One region of the Cupriavidus sp. FW305-3-2-15-C-LB2 genome, then DNA from elsewhere that is predicted to be linked to it. Evidence: predicted binding sites of a transcription regulator. Region 1 holds the regulator's gene; each other region holds the start of a gene.
The links. Region 1 encodes HrcA, which represses chaperone genes, less so after heat shock. Its sites were predicted from a motif close to TTAGCACTCNNNNNNNNNGAGTGCTAA; they were not measured.
Positions count from the first base shown of each region.

Region 2: the regulator HrcA is predicted to act here: its motif matches at 3,591-3,617, upstream of groES (co-chaperone GroES).
Region 3: the regulator HrcA is predicted to act here: its motif matches at 2,642-2,668, upstream of rpoH (RNA polymerase sigma factor RpoH).

Region 1 covers NZ_JBYSZW010000027.1:78,475-84,140, forward strand. The annotation lists gene AC3WRR_RS20015 (hypothetical protein) at 19-192, shown strand; gene AC3WRR_RS20020 (RNA-binding S4 domain-containing protein) at 261-656, opposite strand; gene hemH (ferrochelatase) at 653-1,768, opposite strand; gene hrcA (heat-inducible transcriptional repressor HrcA) at 1,875-2,909, opposite strand; gene AC3WRR_RS20035 (NAD kinase) at 3,012-3,929, shown strand; gene recN (DNA repair protein RecN) at 3,996-5,666, shown strand, end outside.
Region 2 covers NZ_JBYSZW010000028.1:23,114-28,779, forward strand. The annotation lists gene AC3WRR_RS20170 (fimbrial protein) at 175-1,134, opposite strand; gene groL (chaperonin GroEL) at 1,516-3,159, opposite strand; gene groES (co-chaperone GroES) at 3,206-3,496, opposite strand; gene AC3WRR_RS20185 (hypothetical protein) at 3,895-4,314, shown strand; gene AC3WRR_RS20190 (MltF family protein) at 4,494-5,666, shown strand, end outside.
Region 3 covers NZ_JBYSZW010000018.1:5,960-11,625, reverse strand. The annotation lists gene cyoE (heme o synthase) at 1-782, shown strand, start outside; gene AC3WRR_RS15100 (SCO family protein) at 911-1,531, shown strand; gene rpoH (RNA polymerase sigma factor RpoH) at 1,638-2,564, opposite strand; gene AC3WRR_RS15090 (pirin family protein) at 2,905-3,780, shown strand; gene ybiB (DNA-binding protein YbiB) at 3,800-4,792, opposite strand; gene AC3WRR_RS15080 (ABC transporter ATP-binding protein) at 4,902-5,666, opposite strand, start outside.

The DNA.
Region 1 (5,666 bases):
TCTTCCGGAAGGTTGGCCATGCATAAGCTGCCAGTCGTGACACTCTGCCTTGTGGCCGCATTGGCGGTCATGACCGTCTTTATCTGCCTTTCCGGCGCATTCACCCCGCGCGATACGGAGTATGGCAGCGGCAAGGCGGTGTTCAAGCACTACATCGTCCCTATCGTCAGCCAGGAAGTCACGCAGGAATAAGCGCCACCTGACCCTGGTCCAAGCGCGCGGCGGCAGCGGGGGCTTCCCGGTGCCGCCGCGTTGTCATTTCAGCTCTTCAGGTGGTCGATGCGGCGCCGGTCCCGCTTGGTCGGGCGCCCCTGGATCTGCGCGGACGGCTCCGGCTGCAGGCGCCGGCGCTCGGCGTCGGCCAGCCGGCGCGACTGGCTTTCGGCACTTTCCTCGTACAGCGTCTGCGCCACCGGCGCCGGCCCGCGCGCCGGGGCAATGCCTTTCACCACCAGTTCCCAGCGCTGCTGGTGCGCTTCCAGCACCACCATGTCGCCGGGCTTCACCTCGCGCGAGTTCTTGCATGGCTGGCCGTTGACGGTCACCTTGCTGCGCTCCACCGCTTCGGCCGCGAGCGAGCGCGTCTTGAAGAAGCGCGCGCACCACAGCCATTTGTCGATGCGCTGGCGCGCATCCGGCTCAAAGTCGACATTCATGCCGCCGCTCCCCGGGTCTGGGCGCGCGTGCGCCGTGCTTCCAGTTCATGCGGATGCGGCGTGGCCAGCGGCCAGCCCTGCAGGTGCTGCAGCGCGATCTCGGCCATGGCCGCGACCCACGGATCGGCGTCATTCAGGCACGGGATGAAGTGGAAATCCTTGCCGCCCGCGACCTTGAACTCGGTCTGCCCTTCCATGGCGATTTCCTCCAGGGTCTCGATGCAGTCGGCCGGAAAGCCGGGACAGAAGACATCGACCCGGCCCGCGCCGACCTTGCCCAGCTCGGCCAGCGTCGGCGCGGTGTACGGCTGCAGCCATTCCGCCTTGCCGAAACGAGACTGGAACGTCACCTGGTACTGGCCCGGCTGCAGGCCCAGCGCCTCGCCCAGCAGCCGGCCGGTCTTCAGGCATTCGCAGTGATAGGGGTCACCCAGCTCCAGCGTACGCCGCGGCACACCGTGGAACGACAGGATCAGCTTGTCGCCGCGGGCAAAGTCCGGCATGCCGTGGCGCGCCCAGTAGGCGCCGACCTGCTGGTGCAGCGCCGAGATATAGGCCGGATGGTCATGGAAATGCTTGACCAGCCGCAGCTCGGGCTGGTTGCGCCACTGGCCCAGCACCCGGAACACCTCGTCGAAGGCCGTGGCCGTGGTGGTGCCGGAGTATTGCGGATACATCGGCAGCACCAGCACCTGCTCGCAGCCCTGCCGGCGCAGCGCCTCCAGCACCGAGGCGATCGACGGGTTGCCGTAGCGCATTGCGCACGCGACCGTCACCTCATGGCCGTGCTGGTTCATCAGCCGCTGCAGCGCATGGGCCTGGCGCTCGCTGTAGACCAGCAGCGGCGAGCCCGTCATATGGGCCTCGCGCAGCCAGATCGATTCGTATTTCAGCGCCGAGGCGCGCGAACGCAGCGGCAGGATCACCCCATGCAGCAGCGGCAGCCAGGCCGCGCGCGGGATCTCGACCACGCGCGGGTCGGACAGGAACTCCTTCAGGTAGCGCCCCACCGCCTTGGGCGTGGGAGCGTCCGGGGTGCCCAGGTTGACCAGCAGGATCGCCGTGCGCGGCGCGTGGCCGTGCTGGTAGGCCGGTTCGGGAGAAAACGTCATGTCGCTTCCGGGTTGACACGGTGCCGGGATGGCGCCGGTGCGGCGCACCGGCGATTGCCGCGCTCGGCAGGAATGGGGCCGCTTGTCAGACCAGCCAGTCTTTGCACTAGTTCTGGCTCAGGGCGCTGGACAGCAGGCGCGCGGTGATGTCGACGATGGGGATCACGCGCTCATACGCCATGCGCGTGGGGCCGATCACGCCGAGCGTGCCGACGATCTGGCCGTCGACCTCGTACGGGGCGGTGATGACCGCCATGTCTTCGATCGGCACCAGCCGGCTTTCGCCGCCGATAAAGATCTGCACACCCTGCGCATGGCTGGACACGTCCAGCAGCTGCAGCAGGCTGGTCTTGTGCTCGAACACGTCGAACAGGCGCCGCAGCTTGTCCATGCTGGAGGCCAGGTCTTCCACTTCCAGCAGCTTGCGCTCGCCACTGATGAAGACGTGGTCGTCGTCCTCGTCCTCGGCGACGCTGCCGGCCTCGACCGCGGCCTGCATCAGCTGCGACATGTCGCGGCGCAGGTCCTGCAGTTCCACCCGCAGGTGGCCGCGCACCGCGTCGAAGCTCATGCCGGCATAGTGCGAGTTGAAGAAGTTGGCCGCCTCGATCAGCTGGGCCGGCGTGTACGACAGCTCGGTCTGGATGATGCGGTTCTGCACGTCGCCCTCGGGGCTGACGATGATCAGCAGGATGCGCTTGTCCGACAGCCGCATGAATTCGATCTGCCGGAACGCCTGCGCGCGGCGCGGCGTCATCACCACGCCGGCAAAGTGCGACAGGTTGGACAGCGTGCGCGCCGCCGCCGTGATCATGCGCTGCGGCCCCAGCTGCTGGCCGCCGAGCTGGTCCTGGATCTGGCCGGTCAGCTCGGCCAGGTCGGCGTTGCGCTCCAGCGGCTTGGCCGTCAGCATCGAATCGACGAACAGCCGGTAGCCGCGCGGGGTCGGGATACGGCCGGCCGAGGTGTGCGGACTGGCAATAAAGCCCATTTCCTCCAGATCGGACATCACATTGCGAATCGTCGCAGGCGACAGGTCCAGCCCCGAGTATTTCGACAAGGTGCGGGAACCGACCGGCTGCCCTTCGGCAATATAGCGCTCGATCAGGGTCTTGAGCAGCGTTTTGGAGCGTTCATCCATGATGCCCCGATTTTACGCAAGTTTTGGACCTTCTGGCGGCCGGCCTGGCCCGCTCGCTGGCGCCTGCTGACAAGCGTCATGGCGGTATGGTCTAATCCACGCATGTCCGCCCCCCCGAAAGCCAGCGCCGTGCGCACTTCGTTCAAGACCGTCGCCCTGGTGGGCCGGTACTCCACTGCCGGCATCGAAGGGCCGCTGGAGGAGATCGCCTCTTATATCCTGCGCAACGGGCAGGACGTGGTGTTCGAGCGCGAAACCTCGCTCGCCACCGGGCTGACCGCCTACCCTGCCCTGTCCGCCGAGGAGATCGGCCGGCAGGCCGACGTGGCCGTGGTGCTGGGCGGCGACGGCACGCTGCTGGGCATCGCCCGCCAGCTCGCCGGCTATGACGTGCCATTGATCGGCGTCAACCACGGGCGGCTGGGCTTCATGACCGACATCGCGCTGGAAGACGCGCACACCGTGCTGCCCGACATGCTCGACGGCCGCTATGAGGCCGAGACCCGCCTGCTGCTGGAATCGCGCGTGGTGCGCGACGACATGAACATCTTCTCCGCGCTGGCCCTGAACGACGTGGTGGTGAACCGCTCGGGCATCTCCGGCATGGTCGAGCTGGCGGTGTCGGTGGACGGCCACTTCATGTACAACCAGCGCTCGGACGGCCTGATCGTGTCGACCACCACCGGGTCCACCGCCTACGCGCTGTCCGCCGGCGGCCCGATCCTGCATCCGACGCTGTCGGGCGTGGTGCTGGTGCCGATTGCCCCGCACGCGCTGTCCAACCGCCCGATCGTGCTGCCGCACGACGCCGAGGTCACCATCGAGGTGGCCAGCGCGCGCGACGCCAGCGTCAACTTCGACATGCAGTCGCTGACCTCGCTGCTGCCGGGCGACCGCATCGTGGTGCGGCGCTCCGAAAAGACCATCAACCTGCTGCACCCGGTCGGCTACAACTACTACGCCACGCTGCGCAAGAAGCTGCACTGGCACGAATACCCGTCCGAGGACAACCGCCTCTGAGCCAGTATCAAGCCGCCCTCCAAGCCTGAGCCCGAACCCATCGGACCGACTACCTTCCACGCCACGATGCTGCGCAGCCTGTCCATCCGCGATTTCGTCATCGTCGATACGCTCGACCTGGACTTCACCACTGGCTTCACCGTCTTCACCGGCGAGACCGGCGCCGGCAAATCCATCCTGATCGATGCCCTGGCGCTGGTGCTGGGCGAACGCGCCGATGCCGGCGTGGTGCGCGAAGGCGCCCCGCGCGCCAGCGTCAGCGCCACCTTCTCGACCCACCCGGCACTGGATGCCTGGCTGGCCGAGCGCGAGCTCAACAGCGAAGCGGAAGACGGCGTGCATACCGTGCTGCTGCGCCGCACGGTCGATGCCGGCGGCCGCAGCAAGGCCTTTATCAACGGCGCCGCCGCCACCCTGGCGCAGCTGCGCGAAGTCGGCGACCAGCTGGTCGACATCCACGGCCAGCACGCGCACCAGCTGCTGCTGCGCCCCGATGCGCAGCGGCTGCTGTTCGACGCCCACGCAGGCCTCACCCAGCAGGCCGGCGCGGTGGCCGAGGCCTGGCGCGCCTGGCGTGCCTGCGTGCGCCAGCGCGAGGCGGTGGAACACCAGTCGCGCGAGATGCAGCTCGAACGCGAGCGGCTGGAATGGCAGGTCGGCGAACTGGACAAGCTCAACCCGCAGCCGGGCGAATGGGAAGAGATCCAGTCCGAGTACAACCGGCTGTCGCATGCCGCCGGCCTGATCGACGGCAGCCGCGCCGCGCTGGACGCACTGTCCGAGGCCGACGGCTCGGTGCTGTCGGCGCTGAATACCATCGTGCACAAGCTGCAGCAGCTGGCCGATGTCGACGGCGCGCTGCGCGACGTGCTGGCCGCGCTCGAGCCCGCGCAGATGCAGGCCGAGGAAGCCGCGCACTCGCTCACGCGCTATGTCGACCGGCTCGAACTCGATCCCGAGCGGCTGCAGGCGGTCGACGAACGCATGCAGGCGCTGCACGCCACCGCGCGCAAGTACCGCCTGCCGCCCGAGCAGCTGCCCGACGAGCTGGTGGCCCGCCGCCAGCAGCTGGACGACCTGCAGGCCGCGCAGGACCTGAACAAGGTGATGGCGCGCGAGGCCGCGGCCAAGGCCGCCTACCTGACCCTGGCGCAGCATCTCAGCCACGCCCGCAAGCAGGCCGCGCAGGCGCTGTCCGCCGCGGTCACCGACGCCATGCAGGGCCTGTCGATGGCCGGCGGCAGCTTTGTCGCCGCGCTCAATGCGCTCGACGAAGGCCAGAGCCACGGGCTCGAGCAGGTCGAATTCCTGGTCGCCGGCCATGCCGGCGTGAGCCCGCGGCCGCTGGCCCGGGTGGCCTCCGGCGGCGAGCTGGCGCGCATCAGCCTGGCGATCTCGGTGATCACCAGCGAAGCCTCGCCCACGCCCACGCTGATCTTCGACGAGGTCGATACCGGCATCGGCGGCGCGGTGGCCGAGGTGGTCGGCCGGCGCCTGCAGGAGCTGGGCCGCGCGCGCCAGGTGCTGTGCGTGACGCACCTGCCGCAAGTGGCGGCGCAGGCCGGCACGCACCTGCTGGTGAGCAAGGAAACCACCGATGCGGGCGACGGTTCGGTCACGCGCTCGCGCATCAGGGTGCTGGACCCCGCCGGGCGCGTGGTCGAGACCGCGCGCATGCTGGGCGGCGCCACTGTCACCGCCACCACGCTGCAACATGCGGAAGAAATGCTGGCGCAA
Region 2 (5,666 bases), on a different contig from region 1:
TGCTATGCCTGCTCGGCTCTACAAGCGCGTGGAAAAGGCTGCCTGCTGCACAGAGGTGTGTTACAGATTTGACTCATACCTCGGCCACCAATTGAGCGTCATGCGGCCAACAGGCGGATGACGCTCTCCGTGAGTCCGGCACCAAAGCAAGGGCTCTCGCGAGCGGCTTCCCCTTCAGTTGTAGTTGAAATTGACCGTTGCCACGCTGTCGACCGTGCCTGGCGTGACCGGGCCTACCCGGTAGTACCTCACCCCCAACGGAATGGCCATGGTCATTGCCGCGCCGACATTGCCCATGCCGACATCGGCGTTGAGCGGCAGCGGGGTGCCCGCCGGGCCGCCATTCAGCATCTGCAGGCCAACGCCTTGCGCCGAGCCGTTGTTCCGCAGGACGCTGCCCACGGCGGTGGCATCGCCGCTGATGTTCATCGTGACGATCGACTGGGTGACGCAATTCTCGAGAGTGAGCCCGAATCTCGTCGCGCCCGCGGTCGAGCCGATGGTGGGCAGGGACGAGGCGCTGATCTTGGGCAAGGTAATGACCTGGTTCGCCGTGCCGGCGCTGAGGTTGCAGCTTGGCGGAATGAAGCGGAAGGTCACTGTCGAAGTCATTTGCTCGCCGAACTGGGCCGTCCACGGCCCCGGTCCCGAGCCCCCCGTCCAGCTGTCCTGGTAGCCGAAGCGCATCAGGCTGTCACTGAACGTGCCGCTGGTCAGCACCGTGCTGGTCCGCACCAGGTCCAGCCGGAACCGGAAGGTCTGGGTCGAGGTGCCCAGCGGCATCGTGCAAGGCACCCCGCCCGAAGCCGCCCCCATGCAGTTGGCGCCGAAGTTGTCGCCGCCGTTGGTGCCGTAGCTGGTCGGTGCAATCAGGTTGCCGTCGGGCATGTACATGCGATAGCCCAGTCCCGGCATGGCGGTGGCAAAGGTCTGCTGCGAGATCGAAGTCGCCACCAGTGGCGTCTGCGGCGTGTAGTTCAGGGCCCAGCCATTGGTAGATGGATGCCGCAGTCCGGTGTCGTCGCACGTCACCGTTACGGTAATGGTGGCGCTGGAGATCACCTGGCCGATGCCGGTGGTCTTGCTGATGCTCACCGTGGCCGGCAGGAACGGCGAGGTCACGGTGGTTCCCATGCAGGCAGCATGCGCCTGGGCGTATGCCAGGCACATGAGTGCCGCGCAGGCAAGCACCGAAGGCACGCGCCTGATGCGCGCGGTGGCATGAACCAGCCAGCGTCGTGGCGATGTAGTGATTTCGTTTTCTATGGCAGCCATGCTAGGAGGTGGGTTGATCCGGGATTTGCCCGCGGGTTCAATAGGCGGCGATTAGAAATGTAGCCGGCGCCTTCCGCTCCACAAATAGGGCAAGCCTTAGATCAGGGTGAGAGTTTTCTGCACTCGTGCATGGCAAGGCGCGAGCGTCGCGCTGCCCGGAACGAAAAAACCCCCGCGGGCTCGCACCCGCGGGGGTTTTCCAAGACAGCCTGCCCGTGAGGGCAGTCGGTCGGCGATGAATTACATCATGCCTTCCATGCCGCCCATGCCGCCCATGCCGCCCGGCATTGCCGGAGCCGATTCTTCCTTCGGCGATTCGGCAACTGCGCAGTCGGTGGTCAGCATCAGCGAAGCCACCGAAGCGGCGTTCTGCAGTGCGGTGCGGGTGACCTTGGTCGGGTCCAGCACGCCCATTTCCACCAGGTCGCCGTACTCGCCCGAAGCGGCGTTGTAGCCGTAGTTGCCCTTGCCTTCGATAACCTTGGCAACGACCACCGAAGCTTCTTCACCGGCGTTCAGCACGATCTGGCGCAGCGGCTCTTCCATGGCGCGCAGCACGATCTTGATACCGGCGTTCTGGTCGGCGTTTTCGCCGGTCAGTGCCGAGATCGCAGCGCGGGCACGCAGCAGGGCCACACCACCGCCGGGGACGATGCCTTCTTCCACCGCAGCGCGGGTGGCGTGCAGGGCGTCTTCCACGCGGGCCTTCTTTTCCTTCATTTCGACTTCGGTGGCAGCGCCAACCTTGATCACGGCAACACCGCCGGCCAGCTTGGCCACGCGCTCTTGCAGCTTCTCACGGTCGTAGTCCGAGGTCGCTTCTTCGATCTGGGCGCGGATTTGCTTGACGCGGCCTTCGATCGCAGCTGCGTCGCCGGCGCCGTCGATGATGATGGTGTTTTCCTTGCCGATCTCGATGCGCTTGGCCTGGCCCAGGTCGTTCAGGCCAGCCTTTTCCAGCGTCAGGCCGATTTCTTCAGCGATGACGGTGCCGCCGGTCAGGATGGCGATGTCTTCCAGCATGGCCTTGCGGCGGTCGCCGAAGCCCGGAGCCTTGACGGCGGCGGTCTTCAGGATGCCACGGATGTTGTTGACCACCAGGGTCGCCAGGGCTTCGCCCTCGACGTCTTCAGCGACGATCAGCAGCGGGCGGCCGGCCTTGGCCACTTGCTCCAGCACCGGCAGCAGGTCGCGGATGTTGCTGATCTTCTTGTCGAACAGCAGCACGAACGGGTTGTCCAGCTGGACAACCTGCTTTTCCGGGTTGTTGATGAAGTACGGCGACAGGTAGCCGCGGTCGAACTGCATGCCTTCCACGACTTCCAGCTCGTCGGCCAGCGACTTGCCGTCTTCAACCGTGATCACGCCTTCCTTGCCGACCTTGTCCATGGCTTCGGCGATGCGCTCACCGATGGAGGTGTCGCTGTTGGCCGAGATCGCGCCAACCTGGGCGATTTCCTTGCTGGTGGTGGTGGGCTTGCTGACCTTCTTCAGCTCTTCCACGGCGGCGGCAACAGCCTTGTCGATGCCGCGCTTCAGGTCCATCGGGTTCATGCCGGCGGCAACGAACTTCATGCCTTCGCGCACGATCGACTGGGCCAGCACGGTAGCGGTGGTGGTACCGTCACCGGCGTTGTCGCTGGTCTTGGAAGCCACTTCCTTGACCATCTGGGCGCCCATGTTCTGCAGCTTGTCCTTCAGCTCGATTTCCTTGGCCACGGACACGCCGTCCTTGGTCACGGTCGGGCCGCCGAAGCTGCGCTCCAGCACCACGTTGCGGCCCTTCGGGCCCAGGGTCACCTTGACTGCGTTGGCGAGGATGTTCACGCCTTCGACCATCTTGGCACGTGCGGCGTCGCCGAACACTACGTCTTTAGCTGCCATTCTTGAATCTCCTGAAATCTGTACGGGGTGGCGGTCAGTTGGTGAATTACTTGTTCACCACGGCCATGATGTCTTCTTCGCGCATGACCAGCAGTTCCTGGCCTTCCACCTTCACGGCCTGGCCGGCGTACTTGCCGAACAGCACGCGGTCACCGACCTTGACGTCGAGGGCGATGTTGTTGCCCTTGTCATCCTTCTTGCCAGGACCGATTGCCAGCACTTCGCCTTGATCGGGCTTCTCGGCAGCGTTGTCGGGAATCACGATACCGGACGCGGTCTTGGTTTCGTTGTCCAGACGCTTCACGATCACGCGGTCGTGCAAAGGACGCAGATTCATACGGACTCCTAGATACAAAGTGAGTTTTTGATCACAAATCGGCCGGCTACCGAGGCGACGGCCGTCAGAAATGTTCAGGTGTCGCAGGAGGCTGTTAGCACTCACCCCTGACGAGTGCTAATTATAGGGACGGGGTAGGGGCATTTCAAGACGCGGGTGTGATGCGGGTTTTCCCGAGGAGCGGTTGATGCCTTGCGCGGCATGGGCTCCCGGCCGGCAACGACCCGCCTGTAGGAATAATCCCGGCACCCATTCGGGCGTGTGCCTGACAGCGCAACGTGGTGCCGCTACCTAGACTGGGCTTGTCGCCGCGCGCCCGTCTTGGCCGGATGTACGGCGTACGCCGCGCCGAGCGCTTCCGTTGCCGGCGCCTCCGACAGCGACTCTGGAGGTATTCCATGGATACGAAACAGCCTGCTCGCCTTACCCGAATCGCCAGCGTGATTGCCGCAGGCCTGGCTGGCCTCAGCTGCGCTGCGGCCATTGCCCAGACAACCGCCACCCCCGCTACCCCGGCCACGCCGGCAACCCCTGCTGCCCAGGGCATGCCCGCGACCCCGGCGATGCCGGCAACCTCTGCCACGCCGGCAGGCGGCCAGGGCGTGCCGCCCGGCATGACCCAGATCGAGCCGCCGAAGGACCCGCTGGTGGAACGCCGCGAGGCGCGCCAGAAGGCCGCCGCCGAGTACAAGGCCAAGAAGAAGGCGGCCAAGGGTGAGTACAAGGAAGAAGTCGGCGCTGCCAAGCAGGAGCGCAAAGTAGAGAACAAGGCAGCCGATGCAACGGCCAAGCAGGAAATGGCCGCACCAAAGCAATAGCGCCAGCCTTTGCGAGACGGGTGGCCGGGATCAGCCGGCCACCTTCTTCGTGCCAGACATACCCCTCCCGTTTGCCCTTCGGCAGCATCCGGACCCTGGCGGCTTGCAAGAGGCAGGATCGCGCCTAGACTCGATACGAGCGAGTCGTGCGCCTTTCTGCCCGGCTTGCCATCTGCGCCATGTCCGCTGCCCACCCACGCCACTGGTTCGCAGGCCTTCTCCTGTCCGGCCTGGTGGGCGCACTCAGCCTGTGCAGCACGTTTGCCGCGCAGCAGAAGCCGGCGCCGGCGTCCGCGCCCGTTGCGGCCCCCGCGGCAAAAGCCGCAACCGGCAAGGCAGATGTCGCCAGGCCGCGCGGCCTCAACCTGGCCAACAAGCCGCGCATGGGCGACTTCGATGTGATGGTCACCAGTCGCGTCATCCGCGTGCTGGTGCCTTACAGCCGCACCCTCTACTTCAGCGACAAAGGCCACGAGCGCGGAATTACCGCAGAACTGGTGCGGGAATTCGAGCGCTACCTGAACAAGACCTACGCCAGTCGACTGGGCAAGCGCCCGCTCACCATCATCATCATCCCCACCACGCGCGACCGGCTGCTGCCCGACCTGGCGGCGGGCCTGGGCGATATCGCCGCCGGCAACCTGACCGAGACCGAGGCCCGGCTGAAGATGGTCGACTTTGCCGCGCCGCGCGACCGCAAGCCGGTGCGCGAGCTGATCGTGACCGGCCCCAAGTCGCCGGCGCTGAAGAGCCTGGACGACCTGGCGGGCAAGACCGTCCACGTGCGCCGCGCGAGCAGCTACTACGACAGCCTGACTGCACTGAACGACCGCCTGCGCCAGTCCGGCAAGGCGCCGATGAAGCTGGTGCTGCTGCCCGATGCCCTTGAAGACGAGGACGTGCTCGAGATGCTGAACGCGGGCCTGCTGGAGATCGTCGTGGTCGACGACTGGAAGGCCGCAATGTGGGCGCAGATCCTGCCTGACATCAAGGTGCGCCAGGACCTGGCGGTGCGCGAAGGCGGCTATGTCGGCTGGGCCTTCCGCAAGGACAGCCCGCAGTTGCGGCAGGTCATTGACGATTTCTATGTCAATTACGTCAAGAAGCAGGGCATGGCGGAATACCTGATCAAGCAATCCATGCGCCGGGTCAAGCAGATCAAGAACAACACCGAGGACGCCGAATACAAGCGCTTCCAGCAGACCGTTGCCTTCTTCGAGAAGTATGGCAAGGACTATGGCTTCGACCCGCTGATGCTGGCGGCACAGGGCTTCCAGGAGTCACAGCTCAACCAGCAGGCGCGCAGCCGCGTGGGCGCCGTCGGCATCATGCAGATCATGCCCGCCACCGGC
Region 3 (5,666 bases), on a different contig from region 1:
CCGGCATGGTGCCGTGGCGCGTGCTGATCGGCGGCGCCGCCGGCATCTGGCTGCTGGCCGGTGCGGCCTTTGCCATCAATTGCCTGGTCGAGCAGAAGATCGATGCGCTGATGCGCCGCACCGCGTGGCGCCCGTCGGCCACCGGCGAGATCACCACGCCGCAGACCCTGGTGTTCTCCGCCGTACTGGGCGGCGCCGGCATGTGGCTGCTGCACGTCTACGCCAACGACCTGACGATGTGGCTGACCTTTGCCACCTTCCTCGGCTACGCGGTGGTCTACACCATCCTGCTCAAGCCGGCCACGCCGCAGAACATAGTGATCGGCGGGCTCTCGGGGGCGATGCCGCCGGCGCTGGGCTGGGCCGCGGTGGCGGGCGAGGTACCTGCCGAGGCCTGGTTCCTGGTGCTGATCATCTTCACCTGGACCCCGCCGCACTTCTGGGCCCTGGCGCTGTACCGCCGCGCCGACTACGCCAAGTCCGGCCTGCCGATGCTGCCGGTCACGCACGGCGAGCGCTACACGCTGCTGCATATCCTGCTGTACACGCTGATCATGATCGCCGCGACGCTGCTGCCCTTTGTCTACGGCATGAGCGGCTATATCTACCTGGCGGCCGCGCTGGCGCTGGGCGCGGGTTTCCTGGCCTACGCCTGGAAGATGTACCGTAACTATTCGGACGAGCTGGCGCAGCGCACCTTCCGCTTCTCGATCCTGTACCTGTCGCTGCTGTTCGCCGCGCTGCTGGTCGACCACTACTTCAAGTTCGTGCCGCAGGTCTGACCTGTGGCCGACCGGCTGCGGCATCTTGTCGCGGCCGGCGCAGCGTGGCGGCACGATCGGCGATACTGCGTGATGTCGCCGCCCTCCGGTGCCGCTGTTTCCTCCCACCCCTGACCGGTTTCCGCCGCATGCCCCGCCTAAGCCCCGCCTCCGGCCTGTTCGCCGCCTTCCGCCGCTTTTCCCTGCTGGCCGCGCTTGCGCTGGCCGTGGCTGCCTGCGGGCAGCAGAAGGCCTCGTTCCGCAATGTCGACATCACCGGCGCGGCGGACTTCGGCAAGGACTTCTCGCTGACCGACCATCACGGCAAGGTGCGCACCATCGCCGACTTCAAGGGCAAGGCGGTGGTGATGTTCTTCGGCTACACCCACTGCCCGGACGTGTGCCCGACGACGATGGCCGAACTGAAGGCGGTGATGGAGAAACTGGGCCCGGATGCCGACCGCGTGCAGGTGCTGTTCGTCACGGTCGACCCGGAACGCGACACGCAGGCGCTGCTGGCGCAGTACGTGCCGGCCTTCGATGCGCGCTTCCTGGGGCTGCGCCCGGCCGACGAAGCCGCACTGCAGAAGTTGACCAAGGACTTCAAGGTGTTCTACGCCAAGGTGCCGGGCAGCTCCCCGAACAACTACACGGTGGACCACTCCGCGGGCAGCTATGTGTTCGACCCGGACGGCAAGCTGCGGCTGTTCATCCGCCACGGCCAGGGTCCGGATCCGATCGCGCACGACCTGAAACAGCTGCTGTCGTGACGTGAAAGGGTGGGAAGGGGTGCGGCATAAGGTCGCACTCACCCTCTCGCGGGCAACAAAAAGGCCGGTCCAGTGGACCGGCCTTTTGCATGGCTGGGGGTGCGGATCAGGCGAACGCCTGCAGCGCCCCCTTCATCTTCTTCATGGCCGCGGCCTCGATCTGGCGGATGCGCTCGGCCGAGACGCCGAACTCGTCAGCCAGCTCATGCAGCGTGGAGCCGCCCGAGCCATCGTCTTCGACGTGCAGCCAGCGCGCCTCGATGATGCGGCGGCTGCGTTCGTCCAGCTTGCCCAGCGCTTCTTCCAGGCCCTCGACCTGCATGCGGTCGTGGCGCTTGGCTTCCAGCACGCGGGTGGGCTCGTTGTGGTTGTCCGCCAGGTAGGCGATGGGGGCGAATTCCTCTTCGCCGTCGTCGATCTGGCCTTCCAGCGCCAGGTCGCCGCCCGACAGGCGGGTTTCCATCTCCATCACTTCTTCGGGCTTGACGTTCAGCTCGCGCGCCACGGCCTCGACCTGCTCCGGCGTGAACGTGTGCGCGCCCTGCTTGTGGCTGCGCAGGTTGAAGAACAGCTTGCGCTGGGCCTTGGTGGTGGCAACCTTGACCATGCGCCAGTTCTTCAGCACGTATTCGTGGATCTCGGCCTTGATCCAGTGCATCGCGTACGACACCAGGCGCACGCCCTGGTCGGGGTCGAAGCGCTTGACCGCCTTCATCAGGCCGATATTGCCTTCCTGGATCAGGTCGGCGTGGGGCAGGCCGTAGCCCAGGTACTGGCGGGCGATCGACACCACCAGGCGCAGGTGGGACATCACCATCTGGCGGGCAGCGTCAACGGAATCGTGGTCGCGGAGCTCGCGCGCCAGGCGCTGCTCTTCCTCCGCGGTCAACAGCGGAATCCGGTGGACAGCCTGGATATAGCTGTCGAGGTTGCCAACGGTGGCCGGGAAGGTCAGCGCGAAGCTGCCCGTGCTCCGGGGTGCCGTCGGCAGACGGTTATTCAGGGTTTGGTCGGCAGACAAGACTGCGTTCACTCAATGGCTCCTTTCGCATCCGGCGGTTCGGTTGCCGGGGTGCCGCGCCTGTTGGGGCGGTGGCACTGCAACACATATTAGCACTCAGGCCGGGTGAGTGCTAATTGGAGCCCCGATGGTCGTGATAGTTCCTCTCGATTGCTCTTGCTGCTGGCATAGCTACCTATCAATTCGAGCGGCGGGAACGATACCCACGGTTCGGCGCACTGGATGTTAGAGCGGTGCCGGGCACGGGGGTTCTGCCCGCTGCTGCAATGATTTGTTGCAGCAGCGGCTACACTCGACCAAGCTGCGGCGCGCTGGCATCCTTGCAAGCCTCTCTCATTCCACCGGAGGAGTTATGTCTGCTATCGAACACTTGCTCAAGCCGCATGTGCGCGACCTGGGCGATTTTACCGTGCGCCGGCTGTTGCCCGCCGCCGCCACCCAGACCGTTGGTCCGTTTATCTTCTTCGACCATATGGGGCCGGTGCAACTGCCGCCGGGCGGCGGAGCCGACGTGCGCCCGCATCCACATATCGGACTGGCCACGGTCACTTATCTGTTCGAGGGCGAGATCATCCACCGAGACAGCCTGGGCAGCGACCAGGCGATCCGCCCGGGCGATGTCAACTGGATGACCGCCGGGCACGGCATCGTGCACTCGGAGCGCTCGCCCGAGCATGTGCGCCCCGCCGGGGCCCGCCTGCACGGCATCCAGACCTGGGTGGCACTGCCGCAGGAGCATGAGGGTGCCGAGCCGTCGTTTTTCCACCATCCCGCCGCCACGCTGCCACGGATCGAGCGGCCGGGTGTGCGCATGGTGGTGATTGCGGGCGATGCCTTTGGCCAGGTCTCTCCGGTCAAGGTCTTCAGCCGCACCCTGTACGTGGCGATCGAGCTGGATGCGGGCGCGAGCGTGGAGATCCCGGCCGATCATGCCGAGCGGGGCATCTATCCGGTGGACGGGGCGGTGGCGCTCGACGGCGAGCCGCTGCCGGCCGAGCATATGGTGGTGCTCACGCCGGGCCAGCCCGCAACGCTGACGGCCACGACGCCGTCGCGCGTAATGCTGCTGGGCGGCGACCCGACCGACGGGCACCGCTTCATCTACTGGAATTTCGTTGCCAGCAGCAAGGTGGCGATCGAGGCCGCCGCCCAGCGCTGGGAGGACGATCAGTTCCCGCACGTGCCGGGCGAGACCGAGCGCATCCCGCTGCCCCCGCGCAAGCCCTGACAGCGGTCCCGGGGCTGGCTCAGACCGGGCTGGCCCAAGTCACGCGAGTGCCTTGCCGCAGGCATTCGCGGATGGCCTCGACCTGGATCGCGATCGGTGCCGGCACCGGCGCCGCGCCGTCCAGCACGCGCCGGATCCAGGCCACGGTCTGGCCGGCGTCGCTGCCGGGCGGCAGTTCAGGCACTTCGGCCAGCGAACCAACAGCCGGATCGACCAGCGTCTGCTGGTGCCCCTCGTGCAGCCAGTCGATGCGGCTGGTGCGGCGCGCATCGGCCACCACTTCGCCCTCGGTGCCGCGTGCCAGCAGCACGTTGGCGGGTTCATGCGAGAAGTAGTCGGTCAGCGTCTCGCGGTATTCGGGGTGGGTGTAGCTGTACAGGCGCAACCCTTCCGCGGGCGAATGCTCGCCCACCGGCTGCAGCATCTTGGCCACCGTATGCGCCGAATTGCGCAGGCCGATCACGGTGCGCCGCTCCAGCAGCTGCGACAGCCCGGGCGACAGCACATCCACCGGCAGCACCGCCAGCGGCCCGAGGTCGCTGCTCTCGCGCAGCCGTGCCGAGGCGTCGCCGGTAGTCGCGCACAAGGGCACGCCCAGCGCCTCGAACAGCGCCATGCTGGTCACGCGGCCATTGAACAGGCGCGTGCCGTGCACCAGCACGGGGACATCTTCGCGCGCCAGCAGCAGCGCCAGCAGCGGCACCAGGTTGGGTTGCTTGCGCGCACCGTTGTAGCTGGGGATCACCACCACCTGCCGGTCAGGCGGCGCCGGCAGCGGCTGGCAGTGCGCATGGGCGGCTTCCAGCATGCCGGCCAGCTCGTGCGGGGCCTCGCCCTTGATGCGGTAGGCCATCAGGATGGCGCCGAGCTCCAGGTCCGAGACGCGCCCGGCCAGCATGGCGTCGAACAGGGCCTGCGCGTCTTCGCGCGGCAGCGCCCGCGCGCCGTTGACGCCGCGGCCGATCTCCTTGATATAGCGGGCAGCAGGGAAGGACGTGGCTGGCGTGGTCATGGCGGCGTGGGGGTAGTCTGTTCTGGGTTCATGATAGCGGAGCCAGGCCGCCGCGCCCATCGCCGCCTGTGCCACATAGGGCCGCCCACCGGCACGCGGCCGGCGGGCACTACGCGGCTTCCTGCAGCGCCGGGTTGCGCTGCTTGCGGTAGAGGAAGTCCAGCACCGCGGTGCGGCAGGCGTGGTAGGCCTTGTCGTCGGCCAGCGCGACGCGGTCGCGCGGACGCGGAAGCTCCACCTTCAGGATCTCGCCGATGGTCGCGGCCGGACCGTTGGTCATCATGATGATGCGGTCGGCCAGCAGCACGGCCTCGTCGACGTCGTGGGTCACCATCACCACGGTGCTGCGGGTGCGCGCCACGATCTTGATCAGCTCGTCCTGCAGGTGCGCGCGCGTGAGCGCATCGAGCGCGCCGAAGGGCTCGTCCATCAGCAGCACCTTGGGCGCCATCGCCAGCGCGCGGGCAATGCCCACGCGCTGCTTCATGCCGCCGGAGATCTCATGCGGATACTTGTTCTCGGCGTGCGTCAGGCCCACCAGCGCCAGCGTGTCGTGCGTGCGCGCCTTGAGCTGCGGCTTGCTCTCGCTGGCGGCGAAGACGCGCTCCACGCCCAGGTAGACGTTCTCGAAGCACGTCAGCCACGGCAGCAGCGAATGGTTCTGGAACACCACCGCGCGCTCCGGCCCCGGCCCGGCGATCTCGCGCCCGGCGCAGATCAGCGCGCCGGTGGTGGGCGTGGCCAGTCCCGCGACCAGGTTCAGCAGCGTGGACTTGCCGCAGCCTGAATGGCCGATCAGCGTGATGAACTCGCCCTCGGCGATATGCAGGTTGATATCGCGCAGGGCGACGAACGGGCCCTTGCGGGTCTTGAA